4 regions of the Alteromonas sp. AWJ4_199 genome follow, and region 3 is predicted to be linked to each of the others. Evidence: predicted binding sites of a transcription regulator. Region 3 holds the regulator's gene; each other region holds the start of a gene.
The links. Region 3 encodes MetJ, which represses methionine synthesis genes. Its sites were predicted from a motif close to TAGACGTCTAGACGTCTA; they were not measured.
Positions count from the first base shown of each region.

Region 1: the regulator MetJ is predicted to act here: its motif matches at 1,845-1,862, upstream of msrA (peptide-methionine (S)-S-oxide reductase MsrA).
Region 2: the regulator MetJ is predicted to act here: its motif matches at 2,025-2,042, upstream of serA (phosphoglycerate dehydrogenase).
Region 4: the regulator MetJ is predicted to act here: its motif matches at 1,783-1,800, upstream of thrA (bifunctional aspartate kinase/homoserine dehydrogenase I).

Region 1 is NZ_JBSWUR010000001.1:3,019,925-3,023,099, forward strand. Features, by position in the region: gene ACXAER_RS13230 (hypothetical protein) at 1-1,118, shown strand, start outside; gene msrA (peptide-methionine (S)-S-oxide reductase MsrA) at 1,223-1,768, opposite strand; gene ACXAER_RS13240 (thiol-disulfide oxidoreductase DCC family protein) at 2,027-2,422, shown strand; gene ACXAER_RS13245 (SDR family NAD(P)-dependent oxidoreductase) at 2,412-3,137, shown strand.
Region 2 is NZ_JBSWUR010000001.1:1,167,311-1,170,485, reverse strand. Features, by position in the region: gene ACXAER_RS05110 (DUF481 domain-containing protein) at 1-339, shown strand, start outside; gene serA (phosphoglycerate dehydrogenase) at 561-1,790, opposite strand; gene rpiA (ribose-5-phosphate isomerase RpiA) at 2,250-2,906, opposite strand; gene ACXAER_RS05095 (5-formyltetrahydrofolate cyclo-ligase) at 2,997-3,175, opposite strand, start outside.
Region 3 is NZ_JBSWUR010000001.1:2,779,026-2,782,200, reverse strand. Features, by position in the region: gene ACXAER_RS12200 (malic enzyme-like NAD(P)-binding protein) at 252-1,487, shown strand; gene metJ (met regulon transcriptional regulator MetJ) at 1,651-1,983, opposite strand; gene metF (methylenetetrahydrofolate reductase) at 2,144-3,031, shown strand.
Region 4 is NZ_JBSWUR010000001.1:1,288,725-1,291,899, forward strand. Features, by position in the region: gene thrA (bifunctional aspartate kinase/homoserine dehydrogenase I) at 1-1,608, opposite strand, end outside; gene ACXAER_RS05630 (excinuclease ABC subunit UvrA) at 1,987-3,175, opposite strand, start outside.

The DNA.
Region 1 (3,175 bases), 240 kb from region 3:
TTAAATATTTATCCGCCACCGTTTTAACCGCCATGCTGGTCACCGCATGCAGCGAGCCCAAAGATGTCATTATCAGTTCAGAACCTACCGATTTGACAGAAACAACAGTAGGAAAGTGGATCCTTGATGAATCTGGAAAAGTTATGTTTGACCCCCAAACATCAGGGCTAGTGGTGCTAGACGGACAGCTAGTAACCATTGCTGATGCAAGTGCGGATGTTACGCAGCAGTTGAAGTTGCATACTATTTCGCCTGAAACAGCAACGCTCGTTGCCTCTAGTGAGCGCTTTTCATTCTCAAGGGAAGTGCGCCGAAGCTGCTTCTATAGTTACTTAAGCGAACAACCAGATTTAGAAGCGTTAGCGGTAGACCCTAGAGATGCTAATGTCATTTACACCGTCACAGAAGATGCAACCCGTACTGGTGCCTTAAGCCCTCGTTGTGAAACCAAGTACGAAGATACAGGCTCTACAGACTACCCAACCCTATTGGTCAAACTAACGCAAAAGGACAATGGTGATGTTGAAATGTCAGATGTGCGTCCACTTCAGTTTCCGAAAGGGTTCGAAGTAGGAAACTTCCCTAATGATGGTATTGAAGGCCTGACTATGGCGGAAGACGGCACTTTGTATTTGGCGCTTGAGAAAGATAAAGCTGGACAGCCAAGAATTTTTACATTGGCAGTTGATGAAGACTTTTTCTCATCGAGCGATTTTGCAACTGTGAGCGAACCAGACCTTCAGCTCCCTTCGTTTACCTCGGGTAATCACCCCTTAAATGGCTTGGCTTTATATACGCACTCAACAGGCGCATCGTATTTATTTGGCGCCGCAAGAAACGACAATGAATTGTGGGTAATTGATACCACTGGTAGCAAGCCAACAAAGCGCATTCCCATTATTTTTGATGTTGCCAGTGACCAGAATTGTAAACAGTACACAATGGATAATTCTTCAATGGAAGGGCTAGTCACTATTGATAGTACGCTATGGATCATTAACGATCCGTGGGAAAAGAATTACATGAAAAATGCGACTTGTGAGGCGCATGAAATGCGTTATGAAGATTTAGCGCCATTGTTGTTTTCGCTTAAAATCAATGACGCTTGGTTTGATTAGCGTCTATCTACTTACAATGTTCTTAAAACCGAAAAAGGGTTGCTACCAAGCAACCCTTTCGTTTTAAGCCAACCTGTAAACGTCGCTAAAAAAGCTGTCTTTACCTATGCATCGCTGCGAAGGCGAGAAGCAAAAGTCTTTTTAAATTTTGCAAGTTTAGGTGCAACTACCATAGAACAATACTGGTTCTGCGGATTATTTTTGAAATAATCCTGATGATAGTCTTCGGCGTCATAGTAGTTATTCAAGGCTACTACTTCAGTGACTACCGGGTCAGGCCAAATTTCTTCTTCTGTGATTTGTGCAATAATTTTTTCAGCTTCCGCTTTTTGTGCGTCGTCATGATAGAAGACGGCGCTGCGATACTGTGTACCCACATCATTACCCTGTCTATTTAGCTGAGTAGGGTTATGTAGCGCGAAGAAAATTTCTAATATTTCACGGTAGCTGATGTTGTCGGCATCAAAGGTTACTTGTACCACTTCTGCATGACCAGTGTTTCCCGTACATACCTCTTCATAGGTAGGATCGGCTTTTTCACCTCCAGCATAGCCAGAAATTGCTTTTTCTACACCTTCAACGCTATTAAACGCTGATTCGATACACCAAAAGCATCCGCCTGCCAACGTGGCTACTTGTAAATTTGCCATAATAAAACCTCTCATAATCTTTGCTTGTAGTGTGGGTGCGGGTAGGGCACAACACAAGTCATCCAAGCGTGTTTTTTTATCGTATAAACGAATATTAAATAAGAATAACGTGCGACGGCTTAAAACGGTTTTAAACTGGCCGCTACAAGAGTGCTGATAGTGCACGGCAAACGCGATGTATTTTTTGTTTTTCCATGTTTGCATGGGCGAGATCGTCTTTTAAGCGATAAGCGTCTTATGTAGCAGAGGTAGGTAGAAGTGATTATTTTTTACGATGGTTATTGCCCTTTGTGCATAGCCGAAATGCGTCATTTACGCAAAAGAGACAAGGATAACAAACTCACCCTGGTCGACATTCAGGCCCCTGATTTTGCAACTCGCTATCCAACCATGGATTGGCATGCGCTTAATGCCAGAATTCACGGGCTTCGCGATGATGGCACTTTAATTACTGGGCTTGATGTTACCCATGAAGCGTGGAAAGCAGTAGGTATGGGCTGGGTTTATGCTCCGCTTCGTTGGCCTGTTATCCGTTATGTGGCTGATGCTTTCTACAATGTATTCGCAAAACATAGATATACCATTTCTTACCTTTTAACAGGAAAAAAACGCCAGTGCGACCGCTGTGTACCGGGAGAGCCGAATGGAAAATAACGTACTTATAGTGGGCGCATCTGGTGGGATAGCGTCTGCGCTTATAGAGCAATATCGCAGTGCGGGCGCAAAAGTGTTTGCTGTAAGTCGTTCAGCTGCAACTGAAAGCAACAATTCAGAGAACGTCTCCTATCATCAAATTGCTGAACAGGATGATAAGCACATCAGCGAATTCGTTAAGCAACTTGCGAAGCAAGAGGTTGTGTTGGGTACAGTAGTTATAACCACCGGTTTTTTGCATAATGAAAGCGACGGTATTCACCCCGAAAAGCGCTTAGAAGATGTCAGTGAGGAAGCCCTGACTGCGTACTTCGCGACAAACAGCATTATTCCCGCTATATGGCTTAAGCATCTAGTCAACGTTATGAGTAAAGAAGGGTCCACCCTTGTTTGTCTAAGTGCGAGAGTAGGGAGCATATCAGACAACGGGCTTGGCGGATGGTATGGCTACCGTGCCTCGAAAGCCGCGCTCAATATGTTTATCAAAACAGCGTCGGTAGAGTACAAGCGCAGATTGAAAGATGTCATGCTGGTATGTTACCACCCAGGTACCGTTGATACTGGGCTGTCGAAGCCATTTCAAAAAAATGTAGCTGCTAAAAAACTCTTTACCCCGGAATTCACTGCAAAACAACTTATTCACCACCTTTCAGCGCTTAATCGGGACCAGACTTGCCATTTTATCGACTGGAATGGCGAAGTGGTAACTTGGTGATACGGCCTAACATCGTTTCAGTAAGTTCAACATCAAGA
Region 2 (3,175 bases), 1.6 Mb from region 3:
GTTCTTCAAAACAAGCGCCATACCTTAGAATATTCAATCGGTCCGGGTTATTCTTTCATTGAAACTCAAGACGGTGAAAACCTTGATAGCATGATTGTTCGTGCATCATCAGCATATTCTTGGAAGATTTCTGATACTGCTAAATTTACTCAAACAGTGAGTACAGAAGTGGGTTCTGACAACACTAAGTCACGTGCTGAGTCAGCCCTAACTGCTACCATTAGCGGTAACCTTTCTATGCGTCTTTCATTTAAGTTAGATCACAACACCAACGTTGATGACGATGTAGAGAAGCTTGATACTGAAACTGCTGTAAGCCTAGTTTACAACTTCTTCTAAACTTTACTGAAGCGCCTTGACTGCTCGGTTGTGCGGTGAGGCGGTTTAATGTTTTACCTAGGTAATTCCTTTATACACTGATGCCATAGTGTTGTTGGAATAGGCGCTAGAACCAGTGCATTGCTGAGTAAAACAAAAGTACAGATACAAAAAACGCTGCAATGTTGCAGCGTTTTTTTATTCCATGTTCTTCAAAAAAGCCTAATGAAGAAAAGCGCTTTTTAGTGAAGAATGCGAGTCTTGATCGTACCATCAATTTGTTGAAGCTCTGCCAATGCCTCATAGCCACGGTCTTCTTTAACATCCACAACCACGTAACCAATTTCCGCGTTAGTCTGTAGATACTGGGCTTCAATGTTAATGCCTTTTTCTGCAAACGCTTGGTTAATTTGGGTAAGAATACCCGGTTGGTTTTTATGTACGTGAAGAAGTCGTGAACGACCGGTGTGCTCGGGCAGCGATACTTCAGGGAAGTTAACCGCTGACAACGTAGAGCCGTTGTCGCTGTATTTCGCTAGCTTTCCAGCCACCTCAATTCCGATGTTTTCCTGCGCTTCTTGTGTGCTTCCGCCTACGTGTGGCGTAAGAATAACATTGTCGAACGCGCGAAGCGGTGACTCAAACTCTTCAGTGTTAGACTTAGGCTCTACTGGGAACACATCGATGGCAGCGCCGTTAAGGTGGCCACTTTCCAGTGCCTTAGCCAGTGCGTCAATATCAACTACGGTACCGCGTGATGCGTTAATAAGAATGCTGCCTTTTTTCATTTGAGACAGTTCTTTCTCGCCAATCATATCTTGGGTTTGCGGCGTTTCGGGAACGTGTAGTGATACCACATCAGAGGTATTAAGTAGCTTTTCAAGCGACTTCACCTGAGCAGAATTACCTAACACTAACTTGTCTTCGATATCGAAAAATTGAACGCGCATGCCTAAATGTTCAGCAAGAATACTTAGCTGAGTACCAATGTGACCATAGCCAATTATACCTAAGGTTTTTCCGCGAGCTTCATAAGAGCCTACTGCGGTTTTCTCCCACTCACCGCGGTGCGCCTTAGCGTTTTTGCTAGGCACTTGGCGAAGCAAAAGAATAATTTGCCCAAGAACAAGTTCTGCAACAGAGCGTGTGTTAGAAAACGGGGCGTTAAATACCGGGATGCCACGACGTTGTGTGGCTTCAAGGTTAACCTGGTTGGTACCAATGCAGAAACAGCCGATGGCAACAAGTTTTTGTGCTGCATCAACTACTTTTTCAGTAATTTGAGTGCGTGAACGAATGCCAACAAAGTGGGCGTCTTTGATTTTCTCTATCAACTCATCTTCAGGAAGAGAGGTTTTGAGAAATTCAATGTTGCTATACCCATTGCTTTGTAGTGTTTCCAAAGCACTTTGGTGAACACCTTCCAACAACAAAATTCGGATTTTATCCTTCTCTAATGAAACTTTGCTCATGAACTCGCTATCTCTCGCTGATTTAATTTGGGTTGCTGGCAGTGCGAACCATAGACTCTTGTGATTTTCTCAGTAGTGAATAATCTAAATATGCACTACTTTCTTTGCAATAGAGCCTGGTCTGGCGTCTGCTGTCTAGCGTTTTTAATTACGCTATTTGCTTTAATAAAAAAGGTTTTCAACCTTAAGCAATATATACATCTAGCCGCAAAAACACCTATCACTTAAGACATCTAGACGTCTAAACGGAAATTAACAGAAAACACGCTAAGTTAAAAGCAGTATTTTGCGTAGCTTTTCACCAAAACGCTTTGATACCCACGGCTAAAATGCCTGTTCCGTTTATACTCATTGAATACGTTATTTAGAAGTAACACTTTTTGTAATGCAACACCAAGGCGCGTGCATACTGGTTGTTCTGTTATGCCATTGGCTGTACTTAGCATTTTTTAAGAGGTATCACTTAAAGGTTTCGACACCACTTTCTGTGGCACTTAGTACAATATCCGCTCCTCTTAGCGCAAAGATACCGTTAGTCACTACGCCCGGAATATTATTTATTTTTTGTTCCAGTTCGCGCGGATTAAGAATCTCAAGGTTGTGTACATCTAAAATAACGTTACCGTTATCTGTCACTACTCCCTGTCGGTATTCAGGATCGCCACCAAGTTTTACCAGTTCACGGGCTACAAAAGAGCGAGCCATAGGAATAACTTCTACAGGAAGTGGGAAGTCACCTAAAACAGGCACGCGCTTACTTTCATCTACAATACAAACGAACGTGGTAGCGGCACCGGCTACAATCTTCTCGCGGGTCAGAGCTGCGCCGCCGCCTTTAATCATATGCTTGTGTTCAGTAACCTCATCAGCCCCATCGATATAAACCGAAAGGTTGCTGACTTCGTTTAACTCGAACACTTCAATGCCTAGGGCTTTTAAACGCTCGGTAGATGCTTCTGAGCTTGATACTGCGCCTTCAATTTTGTGTTTAATGTTACCGAGTTCTTCAATAAAGAAATTTACGGTAGAACCAGTACCCACACCGACAATGCTATCTGCTTCAACATATTCGATGGCTGCTTTGGCTACGGCTTGCTTTTTTGCGTTCTGATCCATGGTGACTCTCCGAATTATCGTGTTCGCAAGTGTAACGTATAAGCGCACATGAACCCACAAATTCGTATGCTCAATTTGTTATAGCGACTATCACGATTTAGTAAATTGCAGAGTGCGCGTGGGTGTTACGATAGCATCGAGCGGCACATCCCACGGTGCAATAGGTAGGGCATCTACTTCTTGAATGTCGTGGGCAATGCCTACCAACTTTGGCGCACGTTTTTCTGAAGGCGAATGGAAACCAGTTTTGTGTTGAGTGAAGCTCAATG
Region 3 (3,175 bases):
GGATATAAATTCAGGTCTAAATGTTAGACCTATATCAACAGCGATATGTTAGGGAAATCAGGAAGAGTTAACGCTAGGTCTGCAGTTTCCAACGTACCACACTAGTGCTAACAACTATTTATAATCACTTTTGTCATTAGTTAGTTGTAACGCGCTTATGTTTATCTATCTATAACTACAACGATAATAAAATAGCTACAGAGCGTGAACAAAAATACCGATGAACCCTACATCTAAGGATACCTTTTTACATGTCAGATTTTAGACAACGCGCACTCGACTATCACGCCAAACCCACACCTGGAAAAATTCGCGTAGAGCTATCTAAGCCAGCCGATAGCGTCGACGACCTTGCTCTTGCCTACAGTCCGGGCGTTGCCGAGCCGGTGAGAGAAATCGCCGAGGATGCAGATAACGCTTACAAGTATACGGGCAAAGGTAACTTGGTTGCGGTTATCAGTAACGGAACTGCGATACTAGGCTTAGGTAATTTAGGCCCATTAGCTTCAAAGCCAGTAATGGAAGGTAAAGCACTTCTGTTTAAACGCTTTGCTGGTCTAGATGCCATTGATATTGAAGTAAAGCATCGTACGACCGAAGAGTTCATTAATACCGTGGCGAATATTGCTGATACGTTTGGCGGTATTAACCTAGAAGACATCAAAGCACCTGAATGCTTCGAAATTGAGCAAGAGCTCATTAAGCGCTGTAAAATTCCAGTATTTCATGATGATCAGCATGGTACCGCTATTGTAACCGCAGCAGGTATGCTTAACGCTCTAGAGATTCAGGGCAAAAATATAGAGAACGCTAAAATTGTTTGCATGGGCGCCGGAGCAGCAGCGGTTGCCTGTATGGAGCTACTGATTAAGTGTGGTGCCCAGCGTGAGCGTATCTACATGTTAGATAGAAAAGGCGTTATCCACACTCGTCGCGAAGATTTAACTGAGCACAAGAAGCTGTTTGCTAACAATACTGATAAGCGCACCCTTGAAGATGTAATGGAAGGCGCAGATATCTTTGTCGGTGTATCAGGCCCTGATGTTTTACCGCCAGAAGCGCTTTCTTTGATGGCTGAAAACCCAATTGTATTTGCATGTTCTAATCCAGATCCTGAGATAAAGCCTGAACTTGCTCACGAAGTGCGTAAAGACCTAATTATGGCTACTGGCCGCTCAGACTATCCTAATCAGGTAAACAACGTGCTGTGCTTTCCGTTTATTTTCCGCGGTGCTTTAGATGTTCGCGCTACAGCCATTAATGATGAGATGAAAGTGGCGGCGGTTGAAGCTCTTCGTGCTATTACGAAAGAACCTGTACCACAGGAAGTATTGGCCGCGAGTAAAAGCGATAGTCTGACATTTGGTAAGGAGTATATTATTCCTAAACCTATGGACCCACGTCTGTGCGAGCGTATAGCTACCGCGGTATCTAAGGCGGCTATTGAGTCGGGTGTTGCACGAGTACCTGAAAGCCCAGAAAAATAAAGTTCTGGCGCACAAGGCTAAAAAAGGTTGGGTTAACGCTCAACCAATATTTGCTAAAAAGTGCGCTTAAAGAATACAAGTACATAAAAAAACGGCGCTGTGTTGTAGGCTATAAACTAGTAAAGCCTTACAACACAGCGCCGTTTCTCTTTAATACTAAATATCAGTCGTCTTCAGACACATCATTTTCGAAGCTTGGGTCAATGCCCATTTCTTCCATAATACGCCTAGCTTCAGCCGGCACGCGATTAGGATTGTCTTTACGCAAGTCATCATCGTTAGGCAATGGCTGGCCAGTAAACGCGTGTAAAAATGCTTCGCACAACAGTTCCGAATTAGTGGCGTGACGCAAATTATTGATTTGGCGGCGGGTACGCTCATCAGTAAGTGCTTTAAGCACATTAATAGGTATAGAAACAGTGACTTTCTTTACCTGCTCGCTCTTTTTCCCATGCTCTGCGTAGGGGTGAATATATTTACCGTTCCATTCTGCCATTGTACTAACTCGGTCTACTCTTTTTATATTATGAAGAGAAATTCTAAACAAGTTCACGAAAAGGTCAATTGAGCAGTGTAAACCTCTTGACGTCTAGACATATATTCTTTAATTTAGACGTCTAAACGTCTATAAGATTACATTTTTGAGAGTATAAACCATGGTTTCTTACGCACAAGGTATCGATGCATTAAACCAGTCCCTGTCGGAGCTGCGTGATATTGATGTATCTTTTGAATTCTTTCCGCCTAAAACGGAAGCCATGGAGCAAACCCTGTGGAAGTCGGTTGAACGCCTAGCACCGTTAAAGCCAAGCTACATGTCGGTTACTTACGGCGCCAATAGCGGTGAGCGTGACAGAACCCACGATGTGGTAAAACGTATTCAACAGCAAACAGGCGTTGCTGCCGTTCCTCACTTAACCTGTGTCGACGCAAGCCGTGATGAATTAAAGCAAATTGCAAAAGACTACTGGGATTCAGGCATTCGCCGTATTGTTGCACTTCGCGGCGACTTACCGTCAGGAGTAGAAAAAACAGAAATGTATGCCTCTGACCTTGTTGCCTTACTAAAAGACGTTGCCGATTTTGATATTTCTGTCGCTGCCTACCCAGAAAAGCACCCTGAAGCACCAAATGCGCAGTTTGATCTACTAAACCTAAAACGCAAAGCAGAAGCAGGTGCCACAGAAGCAATAACTCAATTCTTCTTTGATACGAGTGTTTACCTTCGATTTAGAGACCGCGCTGCCGCAGCAGGTGTCGACTTAGATATCGTTCCGGGTATATTGCCGGTAACCAACTACCAAACACTGGTTAAATTTGCTGGTTTCACAAATGTTCATGTTCCTGGATGGTTGCACAAAATGTTCGACGGCCTTGATGCCGATGACCAAGCAACCCGTAATTTAATAGGCGCTAACATTGCTATGGACCAAGTTAAAGTGCTGGCTAAAGAAGGGGTAAAACACTTCCACTTCTATACTTTAAACCGCAGTGAGTTGAGCTATGCTATCTGTCACATGCTAGGTGTGCGTCCAGGCGTTTAATAAATAACAATTATCACAAGAGTGATGTCATGTTTGCATGATTCACTCCACAAAAGGCGCAATCAATGCGCCTTTGTTGTTTTAAACCTGCATTAAACTTTGCCACCAAGGCCGCCCGCAGTTACCATTTGATAAAACAAGTAA
Region 4 (3,175 bases), 1.5 Mb from region 3:
TTCAACACTCAATCCTTCGCTTGCCGATTCAAGTGCAGATTTCCAGTCACCACTTAAATCAATACCTTGGCTGTTCAACAGCAATTTACGGCTATTTGCTATACCGTAAACGCGCAGCTGAATATTACGTTTTAAAAGTGCTGGCTGTTGTTTTTCAATCTGACCTAGCAGTTCAGTGCCTACATTGCCACACCCTACTAGGAACACGTCGATGGTATGGCGGTCAGAGAAAAAATTCTGGTGAATGACTTTTACTGCTTTCTTAGCACGCTTACTTTCAATTACCGTTGAAATAGAGCGCTCTGAAGAGCCCTGAGCAATAGCAACGTTGTTTACTCGCGCTTGGGCTAGCGAGTTAAAGAAACGCGCTGCCAACCCTTTGGTTTGACGCATACCATCACCAACCAAAGTAACAATGGCCAGGTCATGACGTACTTCGATAGGGTCTAGCAATTGGTTTTGAAGCTCAAGCGCAAAGGCATCTTCAAGTAGCGTTAACGCCCGGCTGGCGTCTTTGCTTTGAATACAGAAACTGATTGAGTATTCTGACGATGACTGAGTAATAAGGCTTATTGAAATATTGGCGTTAGACATCACCTCAAATACACGACTTGCCATGCCAACCATGCCTTTAAGACCAGGCCCTGCAACGTTGAACATGGTGACGTTATCAAGCTGCGAAATACCTTTCACCGACGTCCACACTTCGCTTTTCTCATTACTGATTAGCGTACCAGGCGCTGCCGGGTTTAAGGTATTTCTTATCAAACAAGGGATGTGGTGCTGTGCAATTGGGCCGATAGTTTTAGGGTGAAGTACTTTTGCGCCAAAGTAAGACAGTTCCATCGCTTCTTGATAAGTAAGTTTATCTAGCAGTACTGCACCTTCCACTTGGTTCGGGTCAGCGTTGTAAACACCGTCTACGTCTGTCCAAATTTCACAACAGTTTGCATCAATACACGCGGCTAGAATGGCCGCCGAATAGTCTGAACCGTTGCGCCCAAGCGTGACTTTTTCGCCCGCTTCGTTAGCCGCCACAAACCCCGGCATGACAAGAAACTCACTGCCGTCAGTGGGCACATCTGAAAAACGTGCCTTACTTAGCGATACGTCGGCAATACTGTCTAGATAATCGCCCTCAGCAAGTACATATTTAACTGGGTCGATAACGCGGTTTGCAATACCTTTAGCCGATAGCATAGCGCTAAAAAGCGTCACCGAGATGTACTCACCAATACTTAGAATACCGGCAGCAACGTTGTCTGGCGCAACTCCGAGAAGTTTTATGCCTTCAAGGTGCTGTTTTAATACTGATAAGTGACCAGCAATAAATTCCACCACGCTTGCGTGCTCAAACCCGTCGAACTCATTGTTAAGGTCGTTGGCAATGCCGGTAACCGTATCGTTCAACTTATCGAATAATGGCTGGAAATCTTCACCCGCGGCTGCTTGTTCACAAAGTAGTGAAAGCGCGTTCGTCACCCCTTTTGGGGCAGAAAGTACAACCGCAGCACCGTCGGTTTGGTGGGTTGCCGTGCTAATTTCCATAACGCGCATGTATCGCGGTGCATCGGCTAGAGAAGAACCCCCAAACTTTAAGACTTTCATATGCTGCTCCTTAAGGTTACGCATGCTAAAACGTGTGTAAAAAAAAGCCCGCTCTGTGTTAGGCGGGCTTTCGTTGTCTTTTGCTTACTTGCACTAGTCAGCGACCGCCCTTTTTAAGGTGGTAATTAACATAATGGTGGTGCGAGTAAGTAGAATCTTTTTCATACAAGCAATTTGCCGTATAGACGTCTATAAGTCAACCGCAGTTTTCACCACACTGTATTGCAAAATATGAAACACTCTTTAACTAATATTTCTTTTTAAGGTACAAACAGGAAATTAAGCAATTTCTTAACTGGCTTGCTAGTACTCTAATAGCTTTAAAACCTGCTTATTTCTGTAGTCATTCAAACAGAACTCATCCATTGAAAACCTACTTTATTCCAAACTCGCCTTCAAAAATGGGGCTGTTGCACTTTGTTGAACCTTAGCAACCTCCTCTGGGCTACCTTCAGCAACGATTTCTCCTCCCTCATCAGCAGCGCCTGGCCCCATATCTATAATGTGATCGCAAGCCCCAGCCACCTGCATATTATGCTCAACCATCACTACCGTATTCCCTGCTTCAACTAAGCTGGTTAAATGCTGCATAAGTAGCGAAGTGTCTGAAAGGTGTAAACCGGTTGTAGGTTCATCAAGGACGTATAGGGTATTAGCATTTTGAGCGCGCTTAAGTTCTGATGCTAATTTAATACGCTGCGCCTCGCCGCCTGATAATTCGGTGGCACTTTGCCCCAAGGTTAGATAGCCAAGCCCTACGTTCATTAGCGTTTGAAGGCCCCGCGTAATGACTTGATTACTATTGAACACAGATAGTGCTTCTTCAACCGTAAGCGATAATACATCAGCGATAGAATGTTCGCTGTAACCAACTTCCAGTACGTTATCGTTAAAGCGCTGACCGTTACAAACGGTACAGGGGGAATAAACACTCGGCATAAACAGTAGTTCTACCGATACCACACCCAAGCCTTCACAATGTGGGCATCGTCCTTTTGCAACGTTAAACGAAAAATGACCCGCATCGTACCCACGGGCTTCCGCTTCTTCGGTTGAAGCAAATAAACTTCTGATTTGATCAAATATGCCGGTATAGGTTGCCAATGTTGAACGAGGTGTCCTGCCGATGGGAGACTGATCGACCACAACTATACGACTTAACTCATCAAGCCCGCTTTCAATAAAGCCTTGCTGCGGCTCACTTTCGTCTAAAAACGTGTCTTGAGCGAGAAGATAGTTGGCGTCGGTAAGCAGTTCTTTCGTTTTTCTCGTCTCTTTCGTTTCTTTCGCTCGCTTCTCTTCTTTCTCGACTGGACTTAAACCGTCTTTGACTAACTCAACTAATGCTTGGCTAATTAAACTCGACTTTCCAGAGCCTGAAACGCCTGTAACACAGGTCATCACACCAAGTGGAATATCAATATCAACATGGCTGACATTATTCCTAGACACGTCTTTTAAACGCAATACCCCTGATGATTTCAGCTTTATACGCTGGCTTAGGGCTTTATTGTTAAAAACATAGTCTGCCGTTGGGGAGTTTTTTATGCTTGCTAAATTCTTAACC